3 regions of the Geomicrobium sp. JSM 1781026 genome follow, and region 2 is predicted to be linked to each of the others. Evidence: riboswitches for the same ligand, from Rfam matches in the RefSeq annotation. Region 2 holds a riboswitch; each other region holds the start of a gene.
What was found. Region 2 has a riboswitch for S-adenosylmethionine ahead of ACE1TF_RS12495 (methionine biosynthesis PLP-dependent protein). Riboswitches for the same ligand answer to the same signal wherever they lie in the genome.
Positions count from the first base shown of each region.

Region 1 (4,814 bases), on a different contig from region 2:
TCACTTGGTTCAGGCACCAATTCTCCTGCCATAGATTGAGACAAAGCGGCGGCGCTCATAATCGTTACAGCTCGCAAAGGATTCAATCCGATCATCTCCTTGCCTACCCTTTCCCTAAAAGAAAAAGAATAAATCCGAAAAAATGGAAATAAATTTTGAATAACAGCTGTAATACGTGTATCAACTTGGAAAAAGAGAAAAAGTAAACAAACATGAAACAAGGCCCCCACTTCAATATAGTGGCGGCCTTGTTTCGTTTTCCTGACGAGCGAGAGCTGTCAGGACTACTAGGGATAAACAACCCCATCCTTCTATATTTTTCAATCCACGCACCCTAGAGAAGCGGTACGAAACCTAGCATAATGCAATCGCATACATAAGTATGATGTGCCTGCTGAGGACGGCGGGAGTTGAACCTGTACAGGGTGTGACGGTAAGCCTATGATTTATACGACAAACCTTATTTCAATCCACGCACCCATACAGGGTGCGACACTTTTTCTCTTTTTAGGTAGTGTTGCTAAAAAAATTTCAATCCACGCACCCATACAGGGTGCGACGATGATGATGGTTTTCCGATCCAACACCCAGGAATTTCAATCCACGCACCCATACAGGGTGCGACTGCGAAATTAAGGGTCTATTGACCAATATCCGTTTATTTTTTCTTCTAACAATTACTTTTTTCGCACATTAATGGGGGTATAAACTAGCAATCATTACATACTTTCACAAAATTGACCCGATTTTTGGTGCGGGTCACCCAGGGTTTTTATGTTCGCTTCGGGTTCGCACCCGGATGTGCATAGCCTATTTGAGGGAGCTTATGTAAGAAGATTCGACATCGTTCATCCGCTTCCTGCAATAAAAATCATGCTTCAATTCCGATCAGAAAAGTTAGTATTTTCTGTTGACATTATCGCTTTAAAGTATTACGATAGCTACTACTAACTTCATATTTTGCTTATCGAGAGTGACCGAGGGAATGGCCCGATGACGTCCGGCAACCTCCATTGAGGAAGGTGCCAAGTCCAGCAGAATGCAACAATTCTGAAAGATAAGTCGTGAAATTGTGCACATTGCCATTCAAGACTTTTTTCAGACGAAAAGGGTCTTTTTTTATTGGGTTGGGGGTCGAGAGATGATTGAAATTAACAATTTGACAAAAGTATATCAGACGAAAAAGAAAACGGTGACCGGTGTTAAGGATGTGACTTTGGCGATTGCACGTGGAGATATCTTTGGCATCATCGGATACTCCGGGGCAGGGAAAAGTTCGCTACTGCGCTGCATAAACGTGCTTGAACGACCGACGAGCGGTTCAGTCAGCGTTGACGGTACGGAGATGACCAAATTGAAGGGGGAAGAGCTCCGTAAGCAGAGACTAAAGATTGGCATGATCTTTCAGCATTTTTACTTAATTAGTCAAAAAACGGTCTATGACAACGTGGCGTTTGCGCTTCGAGCAGCAGGGGAGTCGAAAGAAGCCATCCCCGCACGGGTCGACGAGCTACTCGGATTAGTTGAACTTTCCGATAAGCGTGACGTTTACCCGGCGCAACTGAGCGGTGGTCAGAAACAACGTGTCGGCATAGCGCGTGCTCTTGCAAATAACCCGGCGGTGCTTTTGTGCGACGAGGCTACGTCGGCTCTTGATCCGACGACGACGCAATCCATCTTGCGGTTGTTAAAAAATTTGAATCGAGACTTAGGATTAACGATTGTACTCATTACCCATGAAATGGGTGTGGTGAAAGAGATTTGTAACCGAATGGCGATTATGCAGGACGGGGAAGTCGTTGAGCATGGGCGCGTATATGACCTATTTGCTGATCCGCAAGAGGCGCTCACACAAGAGTTCATCTCCAACGTCGTTTCATTTGAAGTGCCAGAAGAAACGCTTGCTGGTTGCACAGGGACAATTATTAAAGTGACATTTCGTGGCACGGTAGCTGGTGAAGGCATCATCGGGGATATGTTGCAACAAATCGACATAAAAGGAAACTTCTTGCACGGTGCGATTGAATACATCGAAAACCGGCCGCTCGGCATATTCATCATGGAGCTGCGCGGAGAAATCGGTGACGTACAAACGGGTATTAACTACATTCAGCAACGACAAGCAGATGTGGAGGTGTTACGCGATGGACTTTCAACATCTAATTAATTTGTTGCCCGACATGGCAGAAGCATTTGTGGAAACGATGCAGATGATCGGCATATCTACCGTCGTCGCGATCATTATCGGTTTGCCGCTCGGCATCATTTTATTCGTCACCGACCGCGGATTGTTTTGGCAGAACGTCATCTTGCAGCAGACACTTGGCTTTATCGTCAACATCGTCCGCTCGATTCCGTACATCATCTTGCTCGTTTTACTCTTTCCGGTGACCGGGCTGCTCGTTGGTACAACGACTGGACCTGTCGCGGCGAGCGTTTCCTTATCTGTTGCCGCCATCCCATTCTTTGCGCGCATCGTTGAAACTGCGCTTCGGGATATCGACAAAGGCATGATTGAGGCGGCGATTTCAACAGGTGCCACCCCTTGGATGATCATGAAAGACGTCCTCTTCCCAGAAGCCCGCTCATCAATTATTCAAGGGCTTACCCTTACGATTATTAGTCTCATCGCTTATTCGGCGATGGCCGGTGTTGTCGGTGGGGGCGGCATCGGAGATCTTGCCATTCGCTATGGCCATTACCGGTACGACACAACGATCATGATTGCAACCGTTGTGTTGCTCATCGTCCTCGTCCAAGTAATCCAACAAATTGGAGATCTAATCGCTAAGCGTGTGGACAAACGAACATAAAACCGCAAGAGGTGCAAGGGTCAAAACAGGAGCGACGGTCATAGCAAATGCCATTCCTCCTAGGGGCGCTACCCGGAACGCAAGCAACGAGAAGTAAGATCCATGTCCCAGCTAAAGAGAGTATCTAAATAGAGAAGGAGAGAAATCAGTTGAAAAAATCGACCGTATTCTTATTAGGAAGTGTATTGGTATTGTCCGCTTGCGGAGACGAAAGTGAAGGCAGCGAGGAGACGGCTGGCGACATCACATTGGGAGCTACCGCTGGTCCTTATAGCGATATGTTGTCGGAGGCAATCGTGCCCGGCTTGGAAGAAAAGGGGTATTCCGTCGACATTCAAGAATTCTCCGACTATGTGTATCCGAACAATGCGCTAGCAAATGAAGAAATCGACGCCAATTTGTTTCAACACACCGTCTACCTTGAGAACTTCACTGAAGAAAACAACCTCGATCTCGTCGGGCTCATCACCGTTCCGACTGCACCGATGGGGTTGTATTCCGATGAATACAGTGACTTGAGCGACGTTGCTGAAGGCGCGGAAGTTGCGATTCCAAATGATCCGACCAACGCCGCCCGCGCCTTCATCATGCTCGAAGAAGAAGGGCTCATCGAATTTGAAGACGGCATCGACGAGCTCACCGCATCGGCCCGTGACATTACCGGCAACCCCCTCGATTTGCAGTTTGTTGAGCTGGAAGCCGCACAACTGCCGCGCCAAGTCGGTAGCTCAGCGCTTACCGCTGTGCCAGGGAACTTCGCCCTCGGTGCTGAGATGGACCTGTTGGATGCGCTCGCACTCGAAAACATGCCTGATCAGTACCGCAACGTCGTCGCCGTCCGTGCCGAGGACGAAGACGGGCAGCTTGCTCAAGACATCGTAGATGTAATCGAATCCGAACAGTTCGAAGAAATCATTGACGAGCAGTTCGAAGGGTTCGGAAAGCCGGAGTGGATGGAGTAAATCGCCCATCTCACCCGTATTGGCACCATTTTTGCACCCTCCTTCCCAATAGAAGGAGGGTTTTTCATATGCAACCAGACTGGAAACGTGCATGGCAACCGATAGTTGAACGCGTAGGTACCGATTTTTGTCCTGGGGAGCAGCTTTGGGGAGCGGACCCAATTGAGGCATCCGCGGTGCGCCGTTTTGTCGAACCGCTAGAGTTCGACTGCCCGCTACATACCGACCAACACGTAGCAGAGCAGTATGGCTACGGACGCATCATTGCCCCGTATAGCAGCTTGTTCGTTTGGATTACGCAGCCGTATTGGAACAAAGAGATGGGCGCGCAGTTTACGAGCGCCCACCCCGATGCCCAACCAGAGCAGAGCCCGGTTCAAGGCTTCGTGTCTGACCACGAACCCGTCACGACCGGGTACTTTTATACCGACCTCGACATCGAGTACATCCAGCCGTGCTACGTTGGCGACCACTTATACCAAGAAGGCAACCGCCTCACGTCATGCGTACCTAAAGAAACCTCCGTCGGCCGAGGCGCATTTATGCGCTGGGCATCAGTCATCAAGAACCAGTCCGCTGAACGAGTGGCGAACGTGTCGATCGGCACGTACCGGTACAACCCACATTTGAAAGGAGGCAGTGCAAATGAATGAGCGCTATTGGGAGGACGTGCAAATAGGCGAAGCTTTGCGCCCGGAAACGTTTCACCTGTCGGTGTACAGACTTGTGATGGCGGCGGGAGCAACGAGAGACTTTAATTCCATCCATCATAACAGTGAGTATGCTAGGCAATCGGGCGCAGAGGATATGTATGCCAATAATGTCTTCTTGCAAGGCATGTGGGAGAAAACCGTTCGTGCTTATATCGGACCTGCTGGAACGATCCGGCGACTGAAAGGGTTCAAAATGAAGACGTTTAATACAGCTGGAGAGACCGTCACTACCAATGGAACGGTCGCTAATAAGTGGATTGAAGAGGGCACAGCGTTCGTGGAAATCAAGCTTTGGACAGAAAATGCCGACGGCATCACCGTCGGCC
Region 1 covers NZ_JBHFQF010000002.1:130,970-135,783, forward strand. Annotated here, with positions in the region: gene ACE1TF_RS03590 (hypothetical protein) at 1-86, opposite strand, end outside; SAM riboswitch class I at 962-1,064, shown strand; gene ACE1TF_RS03595 (methionine ABC transporter ATP-binding protein) at 1,142-2,167, shown strand; gene ACE1TF_RS03600 (methionine ABC transporter permease) at 2,145-2,813, shown strand; gene ACE1TF_RS03605 (MetQ/NlpA family ABC transporter substrate-binding protein) at 2,963-3,775, shown strand; gene ACE1TF_RS03610 (FAS1-like dehydratase domain-containing protein) at 3,844-4,428, shown strand; gene ACE1TF_RS03615 (hotdog family protein) at 4,421-4,814, shown strand, end outside.
Region 1: it holds a riboswitch for S-adenosylmethionine, as region 2 does, so the genes downstream of both, ACE1TF_RS03595 (methionine ABC transporter ATP-binding protein) here and ACE1TF_RS12495 (methionine biosynthesis PLP-dependent protein) in region 2, are expected to answer to the same signal.

Region 2 (4,814 bases):
ACGCCTACCAATCGTCTGTTGAAGTTCATCTCACTTCGATGTCGATCGTTGTTCTTTACTCCAAGGGTTGTGGAAAACACAGAAGCCGTTTGCTGAATTGCAAAAAGGTGTGACCGATGGGAACCACCTGGCGCAAGTGTGTGATGGTCTGGCACGTATGTGACAATCCAGCCTTCTAACCGAGTACTTTCGGTCCTCAACGGTCCCATATATCGCGATTTGTGACCGTTGACTTCGTTTATGTGCACATCCACGTACAAAATGATGATTTTTCTTTCCCAAATGTCACAAAAATGAATATATGGGGCATTTGGGCGTCTTTCCACACCGTGACCAGTAGGCAAAAACGCGAACCGTGTTGCTCTTATGATTGGGAGTGTCAAGAAAACACGATATGCGTACTTTGACCACCGATGTTGCACTTGTGCGCTGGAGTACGACCATGCGCCTGCAGTGGAAAACAACAACAAACTTTGCAATCAGGAAAATGGTAAGTTCATTCTATATAACGTATTTTGCTATATACATAACAAACCGCCCCGAAAAACGGGGGACGGCTCTTCATCTGCTGAAGTTCGTCTACAACAAACGGACAACTTAATGAAGCGTGTTTAATTGTTGCTTAGATAATTGTGCCTTTGCGTCTTGAACGAGGGAAGCCGTAATATGATAGCGCAAAAATGGGGTAACGAGATATACACGTTCAAATAACGATAAGCTATGTTGTTGCAACTCTTTCGCAATTTGTAACCCTTCTTCTTCCCCTCGTTGCACATCTTGACCACAAGACTGCATACGTTCTCTCACTTGTTTCGTAAGGGTAATTCCAGGCACTTCATTGTGAAGAAATTCTGCATTGCGACTATTAATGAGCGGCATAATGCCAACATAAATTGGCACGTTAATATGTGCAGTTGCTTTTTTCAATGCATATAGTGTATCTACGTCATAGACCGGTTGTGTCATGACAAAGTCCGCACCTAGTTTGATCTTCTTATCTAATCGTTTAACGGCTTTTTCCATCGAAGAGACGTTTGGATTAAATGCGGTTCCAACTCGGAAATTTGTTTTCACACCGAGTGAACGACCAGAATGGGAAAACCCTTCGTTCATTTCTTTTAGCATAGAGATCAGATCAAATGACGTGAGGTCATACACCGATGATGCTCCAGGGAAATCACCCACTTTCGTTGGATCTCCAGTGATTGCTAGCACATCGGTAATGCCGAGTGCATGCAAGCCAAGAAGGTGAGATTGCATGCCGATGAGATTTCGGTCCCGGCAAGCAATGTGAACAAGTGGGCTCGCACTCGTTCTTTGTTTAATAAGTGTAGCACTAGCGACATTGTCCACTCTCGATGTCGCTAACGAATTATCTGCGAGTGTAATTGTATCCGCACCTGCTTCGGTTAAAGCTTTTGCGCCGTCCACAAATATGTCCAATTTCGATAAAGACTTCGGTGGATCAAGTTCAACAATGACGCTCGGTACCTTTTGATTCGAAACAGGGTGATCTTTTGATTCCAGTCGTTTTGAACGAACATAATGGTTATTTGACGTTTGTCGTTTGATCGGCTCTTTACCTTTAAGCTGATCTTTTAACGCACGAATATGTTCGGGTGTCGTTCCGCAACAACCTCCGATGAGATTTACGCCTAAATTTCTAAAGGACACTGCCTGACTTTTGAAATAATTTGGGTTGGATTGATAGACAAGCCTTCCATCTCGGATGCCTGGTAAGCTTGCATTTGGATAGGCAGACAACAATAAATCCGTCGGAATATCACTCTCTTTAATGGATGTAATCGTTTGAGCAGGGCCCATTCTGCAATTCAAACCGACAACATCTGCACCTTCACTTTGCAACCTTTGCAAAGCATCTTGAAGCAAAATGCCTCCGTGCAGCACACCCACATCTCCTAAGGACACATTGGCAACAATCGGGATGGATGCATCTTGCTCTTTAATGAGCCGGATGGCACGAATAAGCTCGTGCAAATCATAGTACGTTTCAAGTAGCATGACGTCGGGTGAACTCGCTAATAGTGCCTTTGTTTGTTCTAAAATTGCGTCATCAATTTCTTCATCGGTCCACTCACTTGACCGACCATCCCGAATACCGCCAATCGTACCGGCTACATACGTTCCGTCAGAATGTGCCGCTGCTCGTTTTGCAAGTTCCACACCGGCTTCATTAATTCGAGTAACTTGTGACTCTAGCCCGTAATTCTTCAACTTTAAGCGATTCGCAGCATATGTATTCGCCTGAATAAGATTGGCGCCTGCTTTTACATATTCCAAGTGGGCTTCGTATACTTGTTCCGCTGCATAAAGGTTCGCCTGTTCAATTGATCCGGTAATATCTTGGCTGTAAAGAAGGGTTCCCATTGCACCATCACCAATAATGATTGTCTTTTGTAAAGCTTCAATAAATTTCACCATGAGCCCTCCTATACATTCACGAGTTTCGCCGCTTCTTCAAAAGCATAACGAAGATCATTAGTAAGGTCGTTTGCACTTTCAATTCCACAAGACATTCTCATAAGTGTTTCATCGATGCCAATTTCTAATCGGACGTGCTCTGGAACATCGGCATGGGTTTGAGATGACGGGTAAGTCATTAAACTTTCCACCCCACCGAGGCTTTCAGCAAACGTAATGAGTGATAGATTTCGTAAAAGTGGGTCAACGAGCTCTGGGTTTGTAACACGAAACGATAACATCCCACCTTTGCCAGGATAAAGGACTTCTTTCACGAGTGGGTGTTCGTCTAGATACACAGCCACTTCTTTCGCGTTCTCTTCATGTTTCTTCATACGTAATGACAATGTTTTCATTCCTCGTACGAGCAGCCAACAGTCAAAAGCCCCAAGCGTCATTCCGATCCCATTTTGGATGTCGAACAATTTCTCCCCAATCGCTGGGTCTTTCACTGCAATTAATCCTGCTACGAGATCATTATGTCCGCCCAAATACTTGGTCGCGCTATGAATGACAATATCTGCACCTTCTTCTAAAGGTTTTTGCAATAGCGGGGTATAAAACGTATTGTCAACAATCAATAGAACGTTATTTCTTTTAGCAATCGCTTGAATTTGCTGAATATCCGCTTCCTGCATTTGCGGATTCGTCGGTGTCTCAATGAACAGTGCACGCGTGTTGTCTGTAATCGCTTCTTCGAGTAATTCTAGGTTTCTAGGGTCAACGTATTGAATGTTCACGCCCCACTTTGGCCAAAACTGTTGGAACAAACGATATGTCCCTCCATATAGATCGAGGGACGCAATAATTTCATCCCCTTGTTCAAACAATGAAAGAACCGTTTGAATCGCCGCCATTCCGGAACTACAAGCAAAACCTCTCGATCCCATTTCCAAATCAGCAATCGCTTCTTCAAGAACGTCTCGTGTTGGGTTTTTCGTTCGGGCGTAATCATACCCTGTAGACTCCCCAACACCAGAATGACGGTACGCAGTGCTCATATAAATCGGGGCATTAACCGCTCCGGTCGTTTCATCTCTTCGGTTTCCTGTCTGAACGAGCTTCGTTTCTTGTGAATATCCCTTTGCCATTCAAATCATCCTCTCTACGTGAACCAAAGATAAAAAATGCCCTCTTCAGAGTATGAAGAAGACACGATCGTTTCGATGTTTCTTCTTATCTCTCGGCATATCATGCCAGTAGGAATTAGCACCTGACTCCTTGAGCTGGTTGCTGAGACTTCTTAGGGCCTATCCCTCAGTCTCTCACGATAAGATTCCTTGTTCATTTAGTTGTAGTGTTACGATACCTTATTCAGAAACAGGTTGCAAGTATATTTCTATTCTGGTGATGCTTCAATGACGAGCTCTTCTTCATTTCCGCATACACATCGTTTGAATCCTGTCTCATATTCACCGTCATTCTTCTGCCTTCCGCGCAGAATATACTTTTCTCCACACTTCGGACAGCGGATGACGATTCGATACCTCGCATCTGTCGTCATGAAGCTCCCTCCTTAAACTGACTGTTTACTGTTTTCATTTGCTTTTTTTACCTTACTTAAGCCTAACCACCATAAAAAAATCATAAACGGAATGAGGACAAACGGCATCCAATTGTTGGAATAAGTGAGCACTAGATTAAAGATACCGTGAAAGACGACGGGAAGAATCAAGCTATACATGAGCCATTTCTTCCTTTGACCCCGTACTTGATAACGGGCAGAACCTAAATAATAACCCATAATCACACCGAAAAGTGCATGTCCACTCACTGGGAATAGCGCTCTTCCTATAACCGCGTCAGGGCCTTGACCTATAAGATAAAATATATTCTCCAGCGTCGCGAATCCTAATGAAAGTGCGACAGCATAAACAATTCCATCGAATTTCACAGTGAATTGTCCAAACTTATAGACCGTAAAAATCAAGAAAAACCATTTAAAGAATTCTTCCAGCAACGCTGATTTTAGAAATGTCTCTGCCAATCTAGATGTTAACAAACCTTCTTCTGTCAGCGCAAATTGTATGACCATTATCGGAAACACGATGAGCATTCCGATAATAAATGCCCGAATAACATCTCTCCACCCAGCGCTTCCATATTCATTTCTTAAGTAAAAATACGTGAGCAATGCCAAGGCAGGAGCAGATCCAACAGAAATGAGCGCCACAACATTCATGTCTACTTCCTTTACGTATTTATTGGTCGAATGCCGACTGAAGGTTCATTAGTTCTGCTGATAAGAGCACGTATAACTTTACTTTTGCTTTCTTACTACTATAGTCTTTGCCAAGAATCACACCTTGATTCAACAAGTCATACGTACTGCC
Region 2 covers NZ_JBHFQF010000006.1:142,172-146,985, reverse strand. Annotated here, with positions in the region: gene ACE1TF_RS12500 (bifunctional homocysteine S-methyltransferase/methylenetetrahydrofolate reductase) at 598-2,442, opposite strand; gene ACE1TF_RS12495 (methionine biosynthesis PLP-dependent protein) at 2,451-3,572, opposite strand; SAM riboswitch class I at 3,655-3,758, opposite strand; gene ACE1TF_RS12490 (hypothetical protein) at 3,821-3,985, opposite strand; gene prsW (glutamic-type intramembrane protease PrsW) at 3,998-4,663, opposite strand; gene ACE1TF_RS12480 (asparaginase) at 4,683-4,814, opposite strand, start outside.

Region 3 (4,814 bases), on a different contig from region 2:
AAATAAATGTCGGAATACTTGCACCTTCATACTCGTCTAAAATAAATTGTTCAACTTCTTCGCTTTGGTAAATGTCGATAATCTTTTGCAACGCTGGATCATCAGCATTGTCCTCACGCGCAGCGATAATATTGATATAAGGCGTAGCCGTCTCATCTTCAATGGCAATGGCATCATCAGGAGGGCTTAAACCTGCATCTACAGCGATTCCGTTGTTAATAATTGCGGCATCAATGTCTGCCATGATGCGAGGCGCATTCGCCGGTTGAACAGGTGTGAGTGTTAGGTTTAAAGGATTCTCTTTAATGTCATCAAGCCCACTCGTTACCCCGAAATCGTCTTCTAGCTCTAATAGCCCGGCTTCTTCGAGAAGCATAAGATTTCTCGCTTGATTGGTCACTTCATTGGCTATGGCAATTTCAGCCCCTTCTGGGATGTCTTCCACGCGCTCATACTCGTCGCTGTACAAGCCTAAAGGAGCGAGCACAGTCGCTGCAATGGCTTCTAAATGATCAAACCCGTGCTCTTCTTTAAAGTTGTCAAAGTAAGAAACGGTTTGAAAAGCATTGGCGTCAATCTCCTCTTCGGCAAGTGCGATATTCGGTTGCACATAATCACTAAAACGAATTAAATCAATCTCAATGCCTTCCTCTTCAGCAAGTTCAGCAATATAGTCCCACTGCGGCGTGTCGGTCCCGCTCACGCCAATCTTTACTGTTACCGGGTCATCAGGGCTAAACGCTCCTGCCTCCGTTTGTGATTGTTCATCATCGCCGCACGCAACGAGTGCCGCTGCAGTAAATGTTACCCCTACGAATTTCAATTGTTTTTTCATTATGGCATTCTCCTCTATCTGTTTTATCTTCTTCTTGCTTTTCGCGAAAAATAATTACCTGATGTTTGTACCGCTTGAACAATTAAGACGAGCAGTACGACGGTGATGAGCATCGTCATATTATCAAACCGCTGATACCCGTATGTGAGCGCAACGTCACCAATTCCTCCAGCTCCAATCGCACCCGCCATCGCAGTCGCCCCAACCAGACCAATGGTTACCGTCGTAATCGTAAGGATGAGCGAGCCCATCGCTTCAGGTAAGATAAACTTTGTAATCACCTGTACTTTCGATGCCCCCATCGCATCAGCTGCCTCCAATATTCCAGGTTCAACTTCAAGCAATGAGTTCTCAACGAGTCTTGCAACATACGGTGCCGCATAGGCAACAAGGGGCACAATGGCTGCCGTCGTTCCGACCGACGTACCAACAATGGCACGAGTAATCGGAATAATTGCAACGAGTAAAATAATAAATGGAATCGAACGCAACACATTAATGACTGGATTTAAAAGGTTAAAAATGAATGGTGATGAAAGGATATGCCCTTCTCTTGTGACAACGAGAATCACGCCTAACACCGCGCCAATTAGAACCGAAAATACGAGAGAGATGCTTACCATATACAATGTTTCATATAAAGCATCCAGTAGTTGAGCGGTCGTAATATTCGGCTGGATTGCAGACGGTAGCATTTCTAACATTTATGCCACCTCCTTTAGGGAAAGGTCGTTTTCGTATACAAAGTCAATGGCCTGCTCGATCGCTTGTTCTTCTCCTTGGATTTGAATGACGAGATGTCCAAAAGGCACTTGTTGTATTTCGGTAATATTGCCGTACAGTACATTCACATCAACTCCGAACTTCTTTACCATCTGCGATAAAATCGGTTCACTCGATGACGAACCAATAAACTCAATCTGAATCACTTTGGAATGCTCATCTTGCGTCTTCACAGTTTCCATAACGCGACTCGGGATGTCGGCTTGAAATACTGACTTTACAAACTTCTTCGTCGTTTCTTCTTGCGGTTTAGAGAAAACATCGATAACAGAACCACTCTCAACAATCTCGCCATCGTCCATGACCGACACCCGATCACAAATTTGTTGAATGACCGACATTTCATGCGTGATGAGTAGCACAGTAATTTGATATTGTTTATTAATTTCTTTAATGAGCTGCAAAATCGAATTTGTCGTCTCCGGGTCGAGTGCGGATGTTGCTTCATCACACAACAGGATCGATGGGTTTGAAGCAAGCGCACGAGCAATACCCACTCGTTGCTTTTGTCCACCTGATAACTGTTCTGGATAATGATGTTTATGATGCTCCAAACCAACAAACTGGAGCAACTCTTCTACACGCTCTGTTATTTCCTTGTTCGACTTCTTCTGTAAGGTTAGCGGCATCGCAATGTTCTGAAACACCGTCCGGGATTGCAACAAATTAAAATGTTGAAAGATCATGCCAATGTTTTGTTTTTGGTTTTGGAGTTGTTTACCAGATTTCTGACTCAAGTCAATACCGTCCACGAGCACGCGCCCCGATGTTGGACGCTCAATGAGATTCACACAACGAATGAGCGTGCTTTTCCCTGCCCCACTCAAGCCGATAACACCATGTATTTCTCCTTTATCAATCGTGACATTCACGTTTTTCAACGCATGAATTGCACCTGTTTTTGTTTCGTATATTTTCGATACGTCTTCAAATGTAATCATCTACATTCCCCTCTAACGACAAATTCTTATTTAACATATAAATTTACTTAGTTTTAACGATAAAAATCTCTTCAACCGTATCCTTTTGGAAACGAAAAATCCTCCCTTCTTAAAATAAGAAGAGAGGATGGTTGGTCTTTATCCCGTTTAGGCTCTTCTTATCTTCGCAGCATACATGCTACAGGAATTGGCACAGTGCTTAAGAGTAAGCCTGTTGCCGAGGTTTCAAAGGGCCAGTCCCTCCACCTCTCTGGATAAGAAATATTTAGTTATGAATTTTCTTTTATTATATAGACAAAATTTATTTTGTCAACTGCCTTTTAAATTTTTTATCTAGTGATGAGCGCTATGATCTTCATTTCCCGATTCCTCTGATCCATTTTCCATTAACAAAAGTACTTCCTCTTGATAGAGACGACCGACGGCAAAATATTTTTTCGGTCGTAGCTTTTGGTCATTGATTTCTACGACGGCCTCCGCGTAATACAGGCCTTCCCGAGAGACTTCTACTTCTGTTTCATACACGCCCATCGTATGGTGGAAGAGCTCGTACTCATCTGCTTCTTCTTCCCCTGCTAATACCGGCCAAATGCGGATACCGACATGTTCTGCATCAACGACAGGAATGTAGTCTGCTGTCACTTGAACAGAGAGGCGTTGCTGTTCGTTTGCGGTGACAATCTCATTTGTCATCATATCTACAACGAGTCTTTCCCTGTCATTGTAGTCATCATGATTGTTGGCGTCCACGAACCGTTCCACCATTGAACAACCCGACAACATTACTAGTAGGAAGCCCACGATCATTCCTCTACGCATGGTGTTCCTCCTCTTGAACATTGAGCCATGTTCGCAACGTTTTGCTCTTTCGAATGATGTAGCGATCAATGAGATAAACGACGACAAGAGACAAACCAACAAGTGGGAAGATGACGGCAAAGATGAGGAGAATCGTCAATATCCCTCTCGCTTCGGTAATTCGGATTGATCTCGGTGCACCAGAATGGGTCGTTGGCTTCCTGCGTTTCCATAGCCAAAAACCACTTAAAATCATGACCACCATCCCTACGCAAACGAGCAGTCCGGCTATCTGATTCCAAAACCCAAATTGTAATCCTTTATGAATCGTAATGCCAAGCGCCATCGCTTTACCTATCGTTCCATAATCATCGTATCGGTAATCGGCCAAAACCGCACCGTTATATTGATCGATATGAACGGTTGCTTCATCTTGAGCTCGGTGCGGGAAGACAGAAAGTGTGAAAACTCCTTCTTGTCCACTTGGATAGAAGATATCGTATGTCGGATGAATATCGAGCTGTTTTGCCACCCTCGTCACTTCGGTAATGGATACTTGTTCAAATCCTGCAATATATTGTGATTCTGGTACAGGCAGATTTTCTGCAGCCCAACTCACATCAGCTACATCTTCAGATATGACTTCAGATTCAGGAGCAGAACCAACCCATATTGAAGGTGGATACCCTGCACCTGTGCTCGTTACTAGTTGTTGAACCCCATTCCCCCAAAAGCCGGTCCACAATAAGCCAGTGACGAGTAAGAAAATCATCCCTCCGGAAAGCCAAAATGCTGGCACCGCGTGAAAATCACGAATGAGTGTGCGTTTACCTTTTCTAAAGCGGGGAACGATCACTCCTTGAACTTTATTTTTTTTACGAGGAAACCATAAGTACAGGCCACTCACAATCATAATAATTGTCCAACAAGCGACGAGTTCGACAATTCGATCTCCAGTTGTCCCTGCCATAAGTTCACTATGTAAGTCAGCCAACCGATCCATCACACGATCGCGATCTTGCAACGTACCGAGAATCGACCCCGTATAAGGATTGACAAACACCGTTAACGACTCACCCGCTTCATCAACAATTCCTACTTCAGCAGAGCGATTGGCATCTTCCCCAGGCCGATATCTAACCACTTCTCCGCCGTGTTCATCCGCTGCAATTTCTACTTGCTCCTCAGGTGGTAGCGTCTCTCCAGACGCTTCTACTTCGTAATAATCAGCATAGATTGCAGCTTCTATATCCCATTTAAAAAGATAAATTCCCCCTGTAATCGCTAGTACGAGCAAAAAAGGAACCAATAGTAGACCTGCATATAAATGCCAGCGCCATATTACTTGCACATTCATCTGTTTTGATTTTTTTGCCATCGGTACGCTCCCCTCATCTACCACTTTTGTAAAGATTGTTCGTTGTTCTGCGATGTAGTGGCCTAACGGTTTTGATAGC
Region 3 covers NZ_JBHFQF010000009.1:19,226-24,039, forward strand. Annotated here, with positions in the region: gene ACE1TF_RS15575 (MetQ/NlpA family ABC transporter substrate-binding protein) at 1-835, opposite strand, end outside; gene ACE1TF_RS15580 (methionine ABC transporter permease) at 859-1,539, opposite strand; gene ACE1TF_RS15585 (methionine ABC transporter ATP-binding protein) at 1,540-2,559, opposite strand; SAM riboswitch class I at 2,715-2,820, opposite strand; gene ACE1TF_RS15590 (FixH family protein) at 2,893-3,378, opposite strand; gene ACE1TF_RS15595 (PepSY-associated TM helix domain-containing protein) at 3,371-4,735, opposite strand.
Region 3: it holds a riboswitch for S-adenosylmethionine, as region 2 does, so the genes downstream of both, ACE1TF_RS15585 (methionine ABC transporter ATP-binding protein) here and ACE1TF_RS12495 (methionine biosynthesis PLP-dependent protein) in region 2, are expected to answer to the same signal.